DNA from 3 places in the Azospira sp. genome. Region 3 is predicted to be linked to each of the others. Evidence: predicted binding sites of a transcription regulator. Region 3 holds the regulator's gene; each other region holds the start of a gene.
The links. The regulator HrcA, encoded in region 3, represses chaperone genes, less so after heat shock. The targets are predictions, from matches to a motif close to TNTTAGCACTCNNNGNCNNNGAGTGCTAANA.
Positions count from the first base shown of each region.

Region 1: the regulator HrcA is predicted to act here: its motif matches at 2,930-2,960, upstream of OEL49_RS13210 (co-chaperone GroES).
Region 2: the regulator HrcA is predicted to act here: its motif matches at 2,702-2,732, upstream of rpoH (RNA polymerase sigma factor RpoH).

Region 1 covers NZ_JAOTRW010000008.1:150,828-155,763, reverse strand. The annotation lists gene OEL49_RS13235 (DUF485 domain-containing protein) at 1-266, opposite strand, end outside; gene OEL49_RS13230 (hypothetical protein) at 710-925, opposite strand; gene OEL49_RS13225 (OmpA family protein) at 978-1,451, opposite strand; gene OEL49_RS13220 (ParD-like family protein) at 1,689-1,919, shown strand; partial or broken gene map (type I methionyl aminopeptidase) at 1,916-2,747, shown strand; gene OEL49_RS13210 (co-chaperone GroES) at 3,043-3,333, shown strand; gene groL (chaperonin GroEL) at 3,376-4,936, shown strand, end outside.
Region 2 covers NZ_JAOTRW010000005.1:67,832-72,767, reverse strand. The annotation lists gene OEL49_RS08485 (AEC family transporter) at 1-605, shown strand, start outside; gene OEL49_RS08480 (glutathione peroxidase) at 653-1,141, shown strand; gene OEL49_RS08475 (SCO family protein) at 1,138-1,722, shown strand; gene rpoH (RNA polymerase sigma factor RpoH) at 1,812-2,669, opposite strand; gene ilvD (dihydroxy-acid dehydratase) at 2,865-4,724, opposite strand; gene OEL49_RS08460 (methyl-accepting chemotaxis protein) at 4,875-4,936, shown strand, end outside.
Region 3 covers NZ_JAOTRW010000002.1:103,293-108,228, forward strand. The annotation lists gene recN (DNA repair protein RecN) at 1-861, opposite strand, end outside; gene OEL49_RS00495 (NAD kinase) at 865-1,743, opposite strand; gene hrcA (heat-inducible transcriptional repressor HrcA) at 1,872-2,900, shown strand; gene hemH (ferrochelatase) at 2,900-4,003, shown strand; gene trxC (thioredoxin TrxC) at 4,065-4,508, shown strand; gene OEL49_RS00515 (FG-GAP repeat domain-containing protein) at 4,574-4,936, shown strand, end outside.

The DNA of each region.
Region 1 (4,936 bases), on a different contig from region 3:
CTGTTGGCGCGGCGGACGTAGAGGCCGGTGATGGCGACGGTGAACAGGATCAGGCCGACACCAACGGGAATGCCGACGGTCATGACGCCGCTTTCGGACAGCTTCTGGGCCAGCAGCGCCTTGTCGAAGGCGATGATGGCGATATAGCCGTAGTAGGCCAGCAGCATGATGACGGTCAGGGTCCAGCCAAAGACGTTGCGCTTGCTTTTCAGCTCGTGGAATTTCGGGTTTGCCCGAATCCGCTTGGTCAGCTCTTGTTGACTCATTTGTCTCCTCCTAAAAAACCTCCGGGCCAATCGAAGGAATGGCCATGGAGCCGAACTATGTCCCCGAAGACTTACAGTTCCCTTACTCCAATGAGAACTTTTTGCGTCAGGACGGAAGAATTTCGAGTCTCGGTAAGTGAATGATTTAATGGAAAAACGATTTGTGCGCTGCGTCAATTTTTCTTGGTAGTTATGCCGTTGCAATGGGCTGTTTCATGTCGACTGGTGCAATCGATTTATCAATGCGTAAACTGCGGAAGCGCTGTTTTGATTCGGTTTTTGGGCTGGGCAGCCCAGGTGGCCGCGTCCGCGATTAACCGCGGACGGGGAGGGTGAGGGGGTGGTGCAAATGCGGAAAGAACGGCGCCGGCATTGGTCCGGCGGGTGTCCGTCAAGGGGGTGACGGACGTTCCGGAGCGGTGCCGCTGTGAAAAATATTTTTTTCAGGCGAGGAAGTTCTGCCGTTCCTTGAACAGCTTGCGGGCGTCGGCGTGGGCCTGCTCCAGGTTGCGCAGGGCCGGATCGTCGTCGTGGGGGCAGAAGTACTCCTTGTCTTGGGCGGCCATGACCAGGGCGATGGCCGCCTCGTCCTCCAGGTCGTACTTCTCGGTAATCAGGGTGGTGACTTCGTCCAGATACTCTTCGTAGGTCATGGGCATGGCGGAATTCCAGGGAGGAGGGCGGGCCGGCGGCATGGCCGCCAAAGGGGGGTCAGGGCTGCAGCACCAGTTCGACACGGCGCCAGGAACTGCGGCAGGCTTCGCTGTCGCAGGCCGGCGCCAGTTCCCTGCCCCGGGCGCGGATGAGTATCTGGGTGCCGCGGACGCCACGGCGTACCAGGGCGGCCTCCACCAGGGAGGCCCATTTCTCCGACAGGGCCAGGCAGTACTCCTTGCTGCCCAGGTGGTCCGTGTGGGCATGCAGCACCAGGCGCCGCAGCCGGTCGGCCCGCAGCTCCTCGGCCATCTGGTCGAGCAGGGGCGCCGCCGGCGGCACCTCGGCATCGCCGGGGGAGAAATAGACGCTGGGGGCCTGGGGCGTGGCCACCACTTCGGCCGGGGGCGGCACGCTGGGCCGGGCCGGGGCCGGCGGTCGCGGCGCGCTGACGACGGTGGGGGCAGTGGGCGCGGCGCAGGCCGCAAGACAGGCGGCGAGGCAAAGCAGGGTCAGGCGAATGGGCTGCATCGGAATCTGGCGGGGCCGCCGCCGGGCCGTCGTCCGCCACCGGCGAGGGGCGCATGGCTGTCCGGGGCCCCGCAGCGGGACTGGGAAGCCTGCCATTATAGGGGCGGCCCAGGCCCGGGGGCGAGTCCGGGAATCGCCGCAAAGCCCGGCCCGGACCTGGGGGGGGCAGGATGGGCCAGAGCACACATATTTTTGCTAGTATACGATTCGTATATAAATCGTATATTTTGAGGTGTCATGGGAATCGTCAAAATTTCAGAGCAGATGCACGAAAATTTGCGTCTCACCAGCGGCGCCTTGAGCCGTTCCATCAACGCGCAAGCGGAACATTGGCTACGTGTGGGGATGCTCGCGGAACTCAACCCGAACCTGGCCTACGCTGATATCTGCCAGTTGCTGATTCAGGCGGAACGGCAGGCTGAAGGCAGTTCTGCCGACAAGGATGCAGCGGTGGCGCAGGCGGCATGAGCGCAGCGCGAGCCGTACCCATCCGGGCGGAGGCCGAAATTGCCATGGCCCGACGCGCCGGAATGTTGGCTGCCGATGTCCTGCGGATGATTGCCGGCCATATCCGGCCGGGAGTTACCACCAATGAGCTGGACCGCTTGTGCCACGAGTACATTGTCCATGTGCAGCAGGCGATTCCTGCCAATGTGGGCTACCACGGCTACCCCAAGACCATTTGCGCTTCGGTAAACCATGTGGTTTGCCACGGCATTCCGTCCGACAAGAAGCTGAAGGACGGGGACATCGTCAACATCGACGTTGCCGTCATCAAGGACGGCTGGTTCGGCGATACGAGCAGGATGTTCCTGGTCGGCAACCCCGGCATCCTGGCCCGGCGCCTGGTGCGCACGACCTATGAAGCCATGCAGGCAGGTATACGGCAGGTCCGTCCGGGGGCCACCCTTGGCGATATCGGCCACGCCATCCAGAGCGTTGCCCAGCGGGAGAACTTCAGCGTCGTTCGCGAATACGGCGGCCACGGCATCGGCACGGTCTACCACGACGACCTGCATGTGCCCCACTACGGCCAGCCCGGTAAGGGGCTGAAACTGGAGCCGGGCATGATCTTCACCATTGAGCCGATGCTCAATGCGGGCGGCGCCGCCATCCGCCATCCGCCATCTGCCTGACGACTGGACGGTCGTGACCAAAGACCGCTCCCTTTCGGCCCAGTGGGAGCACATGGTGCTGGTGACCGAAACCGGTTTCGAGATTTTGACGCCCTGGCCCGATGGGGAGGGGGACTACCCGCCCATCACGCCGGCAGGCGCCGTCCTGTCCCTGTCCTGATCCAGCCATTGGGCTCTGGCGCCTACCGGAGGGTGTATTGATCGGTTCCGTGGGTTGGGTGGATGTTTGTATTTTGGATCAGTTGCTTAGCTTCCTTCCCCCGGCAATTTTCTGCCTCTCGCCATACCTGGGGACAACAATTGTGTCTGGCCGCCCTTGAAATCGAAGGGGGGCGCCCCTATTATTAGCACTCGCTCGGGGTGAGTGCTAACAGGCCAGGCCTTCACCACCCCGCCTGACCGGGCCGACAGGCCCCTGAATCCCTGCAATAACTTCGTTACAAGGAGCTATCCCTATGAAAATCCGTCCCTTGCACGACCGTGTGATCGTCAAGCGCGTCGAAGCTGAGCGCACCACCGCTTCCGGTATCGTCATCCCCGATTCCGCCGGTGAGAAGCCCGATCAGGGTGAAGTCCTGGCCGTTGGCCCCGGCAAGCGTGACGATTCCGGCAAGCAGAACGCCCCCGACGTGAAGGTGGGCGACCGCGTCCTGTTCGGCAAGTACGCCGGCCAGACCGTCAAGGTGGACGGCCAGGAACTGCTGGTCATGCGCGAAGAAGACATCATGGGCGTGGTCGAGGCCTAAGCCTCTCCCCCTTTCCCATTCAACAGATTCTGGAGAATTTCAATGGCAGCTAAAGAAGTCAAATTCGGTGATTCCGCCCGCGCCCGCATGGTCGAAGGCATCAACGTCCTGGCCGACGCGGTCAAGGTGACCCTGGGCCCCAAGGGCCGCAACGTGGTGCTGGAGCGCTCCTTCGGCGCCCCCACCGTGACCAAGGACGGTGTGTCCGTGGCCAAGGAAATCGAACTGAAGGACAAGTTCGCCAACATGGGCGCCCAGATGGTCAAGGAAGTCGCTTCCAAGACCTCCGACCTGGCCGGTGACGGCACCACCACCGCCACCGTGCTGGCCCAGGCCATCGTGCGCGAAGGCATGAAGTACGTGGCCGCCGGCATGAACCCGATGGACCTGAAGCGCGGTATCGACAAGGCTGTCGCCGCCACCATCGAAGAGCTGAAGAAGATTTCCAAGCCCTGTGCCACCACCAAGGAAATCGCCCAGGTCGGTTCCATTTCCGCCAACTCCGACGCTGACATCGGCACCATCATCGCCAATGCCATGGAAAAGGTCGGCAAGGAAGGCGTCATCACCGTTGAAGACGGCAAGTCCCTGAACAACGAACTGGACGTCGTCGAAGGCATGCAGTTCGACCGCGGCTACCTGTCCCCCTACTTCATCAACAACCCGGACAAGCAGATTGCCGTTATGGACAATCCCTTCGTCCTGCTGTTCGACAAGAAGATCTCCAACATCCGCGATCTGCTGCCCGTGCTGGAACAAGTCGCCAAGGCCGGCCGTCCCCTGCTGATCATCGCTGAAGACGTGGAAGGCGAAGCCCTGGCCACCCTGGTGGTGAACAACATCCGCGGCATCCTGAAGACCGTGGCCGTCAAGGCTCCCGGCTTCGGCGACCGTCGCAAGGCCATGCTGGAAGACATCGCCATCCTGACCGGTGGCCAGGTGATCTCCGAAGAAGTGGGCCTGACCCTGGAAAAGGCTACCCTGGACGACCTGGGCCAGGCCAAGCGCATCGAAGTGGCCAAGGAAAACACCACCATCATCGACGGCGCCGGTTCCGAAGACGCCATCAAGGCCCGCGTGGCCCAGGTGCGTGCCCAGATCGAAGCCGCCACCTCCGACTACGACCGCGAAAAGCTGCAGGAACGCGTGGCCAAGCTGGCCGGCGGCGTGGCCGTGATCAAGGTGGGTGCTGCCACCGAAGTCGAAATGAAGGAAAAGAAGGCCCGCGTCGAAGACGCCCTGCACGCCACCCGCGCTGCCGTTGAAGAAGGCATCGTCCCCGGCGGCGGCGTTTCCCTGCTGCGCGCCCGCGCCAACCTGGGCAACCTGAAGGGCGACAACCACGACCAGGACGCCGGCATCAAGATCGTGCTGCGCTCCCTGGAACAGCCCCTGCGCGAAATCGTTGCCAACGCTGGCGACGAGCCTTCCGTGGTGGTGAACAAGGTGGTTGAAGGCAAGGGCAACTTCGGCTTCAACGCCGCCACCGGCGAGTACGGCGACATGGTGGAAATGGGCGTGCTGGACCCCACCAAGGTCGAGCGTACCGCTCTGCAGAACGCCGCTTCCGTCGCCGGCCTGATGCTGACCACCGATTGCATGG
Region 2 (4,936 bases), on a different contig from region 3:
AGTGCGGCTTCCGCTTCAATTCCTACATCGCCCTGGCGGCGGCGGGCCTGCTCTTCGGCACCCCGGGCATCGCCACCATGGGCCTCATCGTCGGCGCTGCCGTGCCCCTGGCCAACCTGTCGGCGGTGTGGATGCTGGCCCGCCACGGCGAGGCCGGTGCCCTGCGCGAGGTGGCCCGCAATCCCCTGATCTGGGCCACCGCCTCCGGCTTCCTGCTCAACCTGGCCGGCTTCGTGCCGCCGGCGCCCCTGCAGATGTTTCTCTCCCGCCTGGGGGACGCCTCCATCGCCCTGGGTCTGCTGGCCGTGGGGGCGGCCCTGCGCCTGCGGGGCCAGGCCGAGGTGCGTTCCGCCTCCTTCTACATCCTGGGGGTAAAGCTCCTGCTGCTGCCCCTGGTGGCCATCTTCGCCGGTCCCCTGCTGGGGCTGTCCGGCCTCTACTACCACGTGGCCATCCTTTTCGCCGCCCTGCCCACGGCCTCCTCGGCCTACATCCTGGCCATGCGCATGGGGGGCGACGGGCAGAGCGTGGCCTGGCTCATCTCCGCCTCCACCCTGGCCTCCATGCTGACCATGCCCCTCTGGATGAGCCGCTTCCTGGGCTGAGGGGCGGGCTGGAGTAAAGTGGCGGCTTCTCCACCGGGGTTTGCGCCATGACGACCGTCTTCGATTTTTCCGTCCGCCGTGCCGACGGCAGCCAGCAGTCCCTGGCCGATTACCGGGGGCAGGTGCTGCTCATCGTCAATACGGCCAGCCGTTGCGGTTTCACGCCCCAGTACGCGGGCCTGGAGGCCCTTTACCGGCGCTACCGGGAGCAGGGCCTGACGGTGCTGGCCTTTCCCTGCAACCAGTTCGGCGCCCAGGAGCCGGGCAGCGCCGAGGAGATCGCCAGTTTCTGCTCCCTCAACTACGACGTCAGCTTTCCCGTCTTCGCCCGTCTCGAGGTCAACGGTCCCCAGGCCGATCCGCTCTTCCGCTGGCTCAAGCAGGAGCAGCCCGGCTGGCTCGGCACGGCCGCGATCAAGTGGAATTTCACCAAGTTCCTGGTGGGCCGGCAGGGCCGGGCGGTGGGGCGCTATGAGCCCATGACCAAGCCGGAAGCCCTGGCCCGGGCCATCGAGGCCCGGCTGGCGCTGCCGTGAAGCACCTCCTCCTCTGGGTGGCGCTGTGCTGGGGCCTGACGGCCTGCTCACCGCCCCAGCCCTTTCACCATACTGATCTCAGCGGTGCCACCTTCGCCGCCGAGTTCCCGCGCGCCCTGGCGGACCAGGGCGGCCAGCCCCGGCGTCTGGCGGACTTCCGCGGCCGGGTGGTGATCCTCTTCTTCGGCTACACCTCCTGCCCCGATATCTGCCCCACCGCCCTGGCCCGCTTCGCCGCGGTGCGGGAGGCCCTGGGGGAGGAGCGGCAGCGGCTGCAGGTGCTGTTCGTCACCCTGGACCCGGAGCGGGACAGCCCGGCCCGCCTGGGCGAGTACGTCACCTGGTTCGACCCGTCCTTCCTCGGCCTGTGGGGTGACCGGGAAACCCTGGCCCGGACCGTGGCCGAGTTCCGCATCACCGCGGTGCGCCAGGAGGTGGGCGGCGGCCTGGGCTACACCCTGGATCACACGGCCGGCGCCTACGTCTACGATCCCCAGGGACGGCTGCGGCTCCTCATTCCGGATAACGCCCAGGTGCCCGCCGTGGTGGCGGACCTGCGCCGGCTGCTGCGTGAGGACTGAGCCGGCGCCGGATCGGGCAAAGGATCGGGCAAAGAAAAAGGCCGGCCCCTGACGGGAGCCGGCCTTTTTGCCGTGGGGTGCCGGGCGGTTCAGGCTGCCAGCAGGCCCTTCATCTTCTGCAGGGCCTTGACCTCGATCTGGCGGATGCGCTCGGCGGAAACGCCGAATTCGGCTGCCAGGTCGTGCAGGGTGGCCGGGTTTTCCTCGTCCAGCCAGCGGGCTTCGACGATGCGCCGGCTGCGCTCGTCCAGGCCGGCCAGGGCCTGTTGCAGGCCGTCGCTCTGCAGCCGGTCGTATTCCCGGGCTTCCAGCACCTGGGTCGGCTCGGCGGCACTGTCGGCCAGGTAGGCGATGGGTGCCACCCGGTTGTCGTCCTCGTCATCCGGCGAGCCGTCCAGGGCCAGGTCGCGGCCACCCATGCGGGTTTCCATTTCCACCACTTCCTCGGCCTTGACCCCCAGCTTGTAGGCGATCTCGTCCACTTCGGCCGGGGTCAGGGTGTCGCTGCTGGCCTTGAGGCTGCGCAGGTTGAAGAACAGCTTGCGCTGGGCCTTGGTGGTGGCCACTTTGACCAGGCGCCAGTTCTTCAGGATGTATTCGTGGATTTCAGCCTTGATCCAGTGCATGGCGAAAGACACCAGACGCACGCCGCGGCTGGGGTCGAAGCGCTTCACCGCCTTCATCAGGCCGATGTTGCCTTCCTGGATCAGGTCCGCATGGGGCAGGCCGTAACCCAGGTAGCCCCGGGCGATGGCGATGACCAGACGCAGATGGGAGAGCACCAATTGACGTGCAGCATCCACGTCGTCTTCCTCGCGGAGACGGCGGGCCAGGGCGAATTCCTCAGCCTCGCTCAGCATCGGGAAGCGCCGAGCCGCCTGGATGTAGGCATCCAGGTTGCCTACCGCAGAGGGCAGGCCATGAGACAGGGTCAAAGCTTGGGTCATAGGGTGGGTCCTCCTTGAACTTCTTGTGCACAGTTTAGCACTCACATCAGTAGAGTGCTAACAGGACAAAAAGTTCAGCCATCCATTATAAGAATCAACGTGTTGGGCGTCTTGCCGGCCTGGGTCCGGCAAAGAAAAACCCGGCCCCGGGCATGTGCCTGGGGCCGGGTTCCGGTGGCCTCGCTGCGGGCGGGCTTACTTGGACTTGGTCAGCTGGCCCAGGTCGCGCACGGCGCCCTTGTCGGCGGAGGTGGCCATCAGGGCGTAGGCCTGCAGGGCCTTGGAAACGACGCGGCCCCGTTCTTCCGTGGGCTTCCAGGCCTTGTCGCCCTTGGCGTTTTCCTCGGCGCGGCGCTTTCCCAGCTCCGCATCGGAGACCGCCAGATGGATGCGGCGACCGGGGATGTCGATCTCGATGGTGTCGCCGGTGCGCACCAGGCCGATGGCGCCGCCCTCGGCCGCTTCCGGGGAAGCGTGGCCGATGGAGAGGCCGGAGGTGCCGCCGGAGAAGCGGCCGTCGGTGAGCAGGGCGCATTCCTTGCCCAGGCCGCGGGACTTGAGATAGCTGGTGGGGTAGAGCATTTCCTGCATGCCGGGGCCGCCCTTGGGGCCTTCGTAGCGGATCACCACCACGTCGCCGGCCACCACTTCGCCGCCCAGGATGGCGGTGACGGCGGAATCCTGGCTCTCATAGACCTTGGCCTTGCCGGTGAATTTCCAGATAGATTCATCGACGCCGGCGGTCTTCACGATGCAGCCGTCGAGGGCAATGTTGCCGTGCAGGACGGCCAGGCCGCCTTCCTTGCTGTAGGCGTGGGCCACGTTGCGGATGCAGCCGTTGCTGCGGTCCTGGTCCAGTTCGGTGTAGCGGCGGTCCTGGCTGAAGGCGGTCTGGGTGGGGATGCCGCCAGGGGCGGCGCGGAAGAATTCCAGGGTGCGCTGGGAGCCGGCGCGCTGCACATCGTAGGTGTCGATGGCTTCGCCCAGGGTGTGGCAGTGCACGGTGGGGGTGTCGCGGTGGATCAGGCCGCCGCGGGACAGTTCGCCCAGAATGGCCATGATGCCGCCGGCCCGGTGCACGTCCTCGATGTGGTAGTCCTGGGTAGCCGGGGCCACCTTGCACAGGCAGGGCACCTTGCGGGAGATGGCGTCGATGTCTGCCATGGTGAAGGTGACACCGGCTTCCTGGGCGGTGGCCAGGAGGTGCAGCACGGTGTTGGTGGAACCGCCCATGGCCACGTCCAGGGCGAAGGCGTTCTCGAAGGCCTTCTGGTTGGCGATGGAGCGGGGCAACACGGAGGCGTCGTTCTCTTCGTACCAGCGCTGGGCCAGACGCACGATGCGGCGGCCGGCTTCGAGGAAGAGGCCCTTGCGGTCGGCGTGGGTGGCCACCAGGGTGCCGTTGCCGGGCAGGGACAGACCCAGGGCTTCGGTCAGGCAGTTCATGGAGTTGGCGGTGAACATGCCGGAACAGGAGCCGCAGGTGGGGCAGGCGGAGCGCTCGAATTCCTCGACTTCCGCGTCGGAGCAGTTGCTGTCGCCGGCCTTGATCATGGCGTCGATCAGATCGACGGCGATGGTCTTGCCTTCCCACTTCACCTTGCCGGCTTCCATGGGGCCGCCGGAGACGAAGATGGTGGGGATATTGACCCGCATGGCGGCCATCAGCATGCCCGGGGTGATCTTGTCGCAGTTGGAGATGCACACCATGGCGTCGGCACAGTGGGCGTTCACCATGTATTCCACGGAGTCGGCGATCAGGTCCCGGGAGGGCAGGCTGTAGAGCATGCCGTCGTGGCCCATGGCGATGCCGTCGTCGATGGCGATGGTGTTGAATTCCTTGGCGATGCCGCCGGCCGCCTCGATCTCCCGGGCCACCAGCTGGCCCAGGTCCTTCAGGTGCACGTGGCCGGGCACGAACTGGGTGAAGGAGTTCACCACGGCAATGATGGGCTTGCCGAAATCGCCGTCCTTCATGCCGGTGGCGCGCCACAGGGCGCGGGCGCCGGCCATGTTGCGGCCGTGGGTGGAGGTGCGGGAACGATAGGCGGGCATAGTCGGGTCTCCAGACAACGTAGGCTGCCCGGAACCGGTCCGGGCGGCTGAAAATCAGGGCCTAAATACTAGCATGTTATGATCGGACGCCCGCTTGACGAAAACGGCGGCGTTCCACGGTTTTTGCTGCAAAAGACGGAGTTAAAAGCCATGCGCATTTCCCGAAAACTGGTGTTCTCCCTTGTCGCCATGCAGGTTCTGATCACCCTGGT
Region 3 (4,936 bases):
GGCGTAGCGGCGCAGGGCGCTGACGGCTTCGGCCAGCTCGGCTTCGGCCGACTGCACCAGCTGGGCCACTTCGCTCAGGGCCGGGTCGTATTCGGCCAGACCGTCGAGACGGGAGGCCACGGCACGCACCTGGGCTTCGCAGGCCCCCTCGCCTTCGGCCAGCAGGCCCAGGGAAAACTGGGCCCCTTCCAGCAGGGAGGCGGCATGGGCCAGGCGCTTGTGTTCCTGGTTGAGGTTTTCCCACTCGTCGGCGGAGAAGGCCAGGGTCTCCAGTTCCCGCACCTGCCATTCCAGCTGTTCCCGCTCCCGGGCCAGGGCTTCGCCGCCTTCGGCTGCCGCATCCAGGGAATCCCGGGCGTCGCGCCAGGTGCGCCAGGCTTCGCCGACGCTGCGGGCCAGGTCGGCATGGCCGGCATGGGCGTCCAGCAGCTGGCGCTGGGCCTCGCCCCGCAACAGGGACTGGTGGGCGTGCTGGCCGTGGATGTCCACCAGCCATTCGGCGGCCTGTCGCAGTTGCTGCAGGGTGGCGGCAGAGCCGTTGATGTAGGCCCGGGAACGGCCGCCCGCATCCAGGATGCGACGCAGCAGCAGGTCATCGTCAGCGGCGAAGTCGTTCTCCGCCAGCCAGGACTTCAGTTCGGCCAGGGCACGGATGTCGAACTCGGCCCCCACTTCGGTCTTCTCGGCCCCGGCCCGCAGCAGGCCGCTGTCGGCCCGCTCGCCGAGGACGAAGGCCAGGGCGTCCACCAGGATGGACTTGCCGGCGCCGGTCTCGCCGGTGAGGGCGCCGAAGCCGCCCTGGAAATCCAGCTCCAGCCGGTCCACCAGGACGAAATCGCGAATGTTCAGACGTTGCAGCATGGTTCAGGGCCCCTTGGGACGTTTGCTCCAGTGGAGCTTCTGACGCAGCATGGCGAAGTAGCTGTAGCCGGGCGGGTGCAGGAAACAGACGTTGTAGGCGGAGCGGCGCATGCGCACGCAGTCGTCGGGACGGATGTCGAAGGCCACCTGGCCGTCAAAGTGCACCCGGGCGTCGGCGGACTGGATCACCCGCAACTCGATCTCGCAGCGGTCCGACACCGTGATCGGCCGGTTGGTCAGGGAATGGGGACAGAGGGGCACCAGGGCGATGCCGCCCAGGGTCGGGTGCAGGATGGGGCCGTTGGCCGAGAGGGCGTAGGCGGTGGAGCCGGTGGGAGTGGAGATGATGAGGCCGTCGGCCCGCAGGTTGTAGATGAACTCGCCGTCGATGAACAGCTCGAATTCGATCATGCGGCCGATGGCGCCCTTGTCCATCACCACGTCGTTGAGGGCCTGGTTGGCGCAGACTTCCTTGCCGTCCCGGATCACCTCGGCGTCCAGGATCAGGCGCTCCTCCGGCACGAAGCGGCCGTCCAGCAGGTCTTCCATGCAGGACAGCATGTCGCAGCGGGCAATGTCGGTCATGAACCCCAGGCGGCCCTGGTTCACGCCCACCAGGGGCACCTTGTAGCGGGCCAGGTGGCGGGCGGCGTTGAGCATGGTGCCGTCGCCGCCGAGGACGATGGCCAGGTCAGCATGGGCGCCGATGAACTGGAAATCGCCGGTCATCCAGCGGCTTTCCCCCACATTGGCGGCCGTGTCGGCCTCCACCAGCACCGAGACGCCCCGCTCGCTCAGATACTGGCCGAGGGAACGCAGGGATTCGGCAATTTCCGGGCTGTGGTATTTGCCAATCAGGGCAATGGTGCGGGGAAGTGCCATGGGACGCGAAGGGGAATGGTGACCGGAGCCTTTCATGGCCCGCATTAAACCACAAAACCCCCCGCCCCCGGCGGCACGGCGCGGATGCAACTCCTGGCGGCCCCGGCGATTTTCGGTAAAATCGATTCATGCTCGACAACCGCGCCCGCATCCTGCTCAAGACCCTGGTCGAACGGTACATCGCCGAAGGCCAACCGGTGGGCTCCCGCGCCCTCTCCCGCTTCTCCGGGCTGGACCTGTCGCCGGCCACCATCCGCAACGTCATGGCGGACCTGGAGGAACAGGGTTTCATCGCCAGCCCCCACACCTCCGCCGGCCGCATTCCCACGCCCCGGGGCTACCGCCTGTTCGTGGACAGCCTGCTGGCGGTGCAGCCCCTGCAGGAAAACCAGATCCACGAGATGGAAGGGCAGCTGATCCAGACCCAGCCCCAGCAGCTGATCGGCAACGCCTCCCACCTGCTCTCGGAACTGACCCAGTTTGCCGGCATCGTCGTGACACCGCGGCGCAAGACGCCGACCATCCGCCAGATCGAATTCCTCGGCCTCTCGGAAAAGCGCATCCTGCTCATCATCGTCACCACCGACGGCGACGTGCAGAACCGCATCCTGCTCACCGAACGGCCCTACTCGCCGTCGGAGCTGACGACGGCGGCCAATTACCTGAACCACAATTACGCCGGCCTGGACTTCGACCAGATCCGCCAGCGCCTCACCGGCGAAATCCAGCAGTTGCAGGACGACCTGAAGATCCTCATGGCCTCGGCCCTGGAGGCCGGCAACCAGGCCTTGAACGACAGCGCCAGCCAGTACGTCATCTCCGGCGAGAAGAACCTGCTGGAAGTGGAGGAACTGTCCTCCAACATGAAGCGGCTGCGGGAGCTGTTCGACCTCTTCGAACAGAAGACCGGCCTGGTGCGCCTGCTCGACATCTCCAACAACGCCGACGGCGTGCAGATCTACATCGGCGGCGAATCGGGCCTGGCGCCCCTGGACGAATGCAGCGTCGTCACCGCCCCCTACGAGGTGAATGGCCAAGTGGTGGGCTCCGTCGGCGTCATCGGCCCCACCCGCATGGCCTACGAGCGGGTCATCCCCATCGTGGACATCACCGCCAAGCTGCTCTCCTCCGCCCTTACCTACCAGGCCAATACCTGATGCCCTTTTTCCGTCCGGAACCCGAATTCAAGCACGGCACAGCCCCCCAGACCGGGGTTCTGCTGATCAACCTGGGCACCCCCGACGCCCCCACGGCGCCGGCCCTGCGCCGCTATCTCAAGGAATTCCTCTCCGACCCCCGGGTGGTGGAGATTCCCCGCCTCATCTGGTGGCCCATCCTCAACGGCATCATCCTCAACACCCGCCCCGCCAAGTCGGCGGCCAAGTACGCCTCCGTCTGGCTGCCCGAAGGCTCGCCCCTGCGGGTACACACGGAACGCCAGGCCAAGCTGCTCAAGGGCACCCTGGGCCAGGCCGGCCACCGCCTAGTGGTGGATTACGCCATGCGCTACGGCCAGCCTTCGGTAGCCGATGCCCTGGAGCGGCTGAAGCAGCAGAACTGCACCCGCATCCTGCTGCTGCCCCTCTATCCCCAGTACGCCGGCAGCACCTCGGCCACCGCCCTGGATGCGGCCTACGCCTGGCTGCAGCAGAGCCGCAACCAGCCGGAAATCCGCGCCGTGCGCAATTTCCACGACCATCCCGGCTACATCGCCGCCCTGGCCGCCAGCGTGCGCCAGTACTGGGCGGAGAACGGCCAGCCCGGCCCTTCCTACCGTCTCATGCTGAGCTTCCACGGCGTCCCCAAACGCACCCTGGAACTGGGGGACCCCTACCACTGCGAATGCCTGAAGACCGGCCGCCTGCTCAGCGAAGCCCTGGGCCTGCCCAAGGAGCGGGTGGAAATCTGCTTCCAGTCCCGCTTCGGCAAGGCCGAATGGCTGCAGCCCTACACCGCCCCCACCCTGCACCGGCTGGCCAAGGAAGGGGTGGAACGGGTAGACGTCATCTGCCCCGGCTTCACCTCCGACTGCCTGGAAACCCTGGAGGAGATCGCCATGGAAGGCAAGGCCGATTTCCTCGCTGCCGGCGGCAAGACCTACGGCTACATCCCCTGCCTCAACGAGCGGCCGGACTGGATCGAGGCCCTCGCCGACATCGTCACGACGCACCTTTCAGGCTGGCCCACCGGGGAAGCCCCGGACCAGGCGGCCCTGGAGCAGAGCGCCCTGCGGGCCCAGGCCCGGGGCGCCTCCCGCTGACCCCCTCTTGAAGACCGGGGCGGCGTCTCCATATTAGACAAGTCTAATCAATGAGCCCGCCATGGCCGCCCCCGAATCCCTGCACCTGGTCTGCCCCCACTGCCAGGCCGTCAATCGCCTGCCCACCCAGCGCCTGACCGAACAGCCCACCTGCGGCCGCTGCAAGGCAGCGCTGTTCACCGGCGAGCCCCTGGCAGTCAATAGCGCCGCCCTGGAGGCCCACCTGGGCCACTCCGACCTGCCCCTGCTGGTGGATTTCTGGGCCCCCTGGTGTGGCCCCTGCCGCATGATGGCTCCCGCCTTCGCCCAGGCGGCCCGGCAACTGGAACCCCATTACCGCCTGCTCAAGCTGGATACGGAAGCCGAACCGGCCATGGCCGCCCGCTTCGGCATCCGCAGCATTCCCACCCTGGCCCTCTTCCGCGGCGGCCGGGAAGTGGCCCGCCAGGCCGGCGCCATGGATGCAGCCAACCTGATCCGCTGGCTGCGCAGCGTGGACGTGTAGAAACGCCTCAACCTTTGCTCCGGGAGGCCGTAGACGAGGTAGCCACCCGCCACCCGGAGCCTCCCATGAAAATCGCCTCTGCCGACGTCCAGATGGCCGCCAGCCATGCCAGCCTGCAACACCATGAAGTCAGCGAAAGCCTGCGCGTCTGGGTCGGCGACCGGCGACCCGACTTCGAAGGCAACGGCGACTTGGCGACAGCCTCCCCGACATCGCCGGCCACCAGTGTCAGCCTGTCCCCGGAAGCCCTGGCGGCCCAGGCCCAGGACGGGGTGGAGGCTGCCGGCGCCAAGGCCGAAGAGACGCTGGAACCCAAGCTGGCCCTGCTCAAGACCCTGATCGAGTACTTCACCGGCCGCAAGATCGAGCTCCTCAGCCAGACCGATCTCAGCGCCGAAACGGGCACGCTTGCGGCCGGCCAGGCAGCG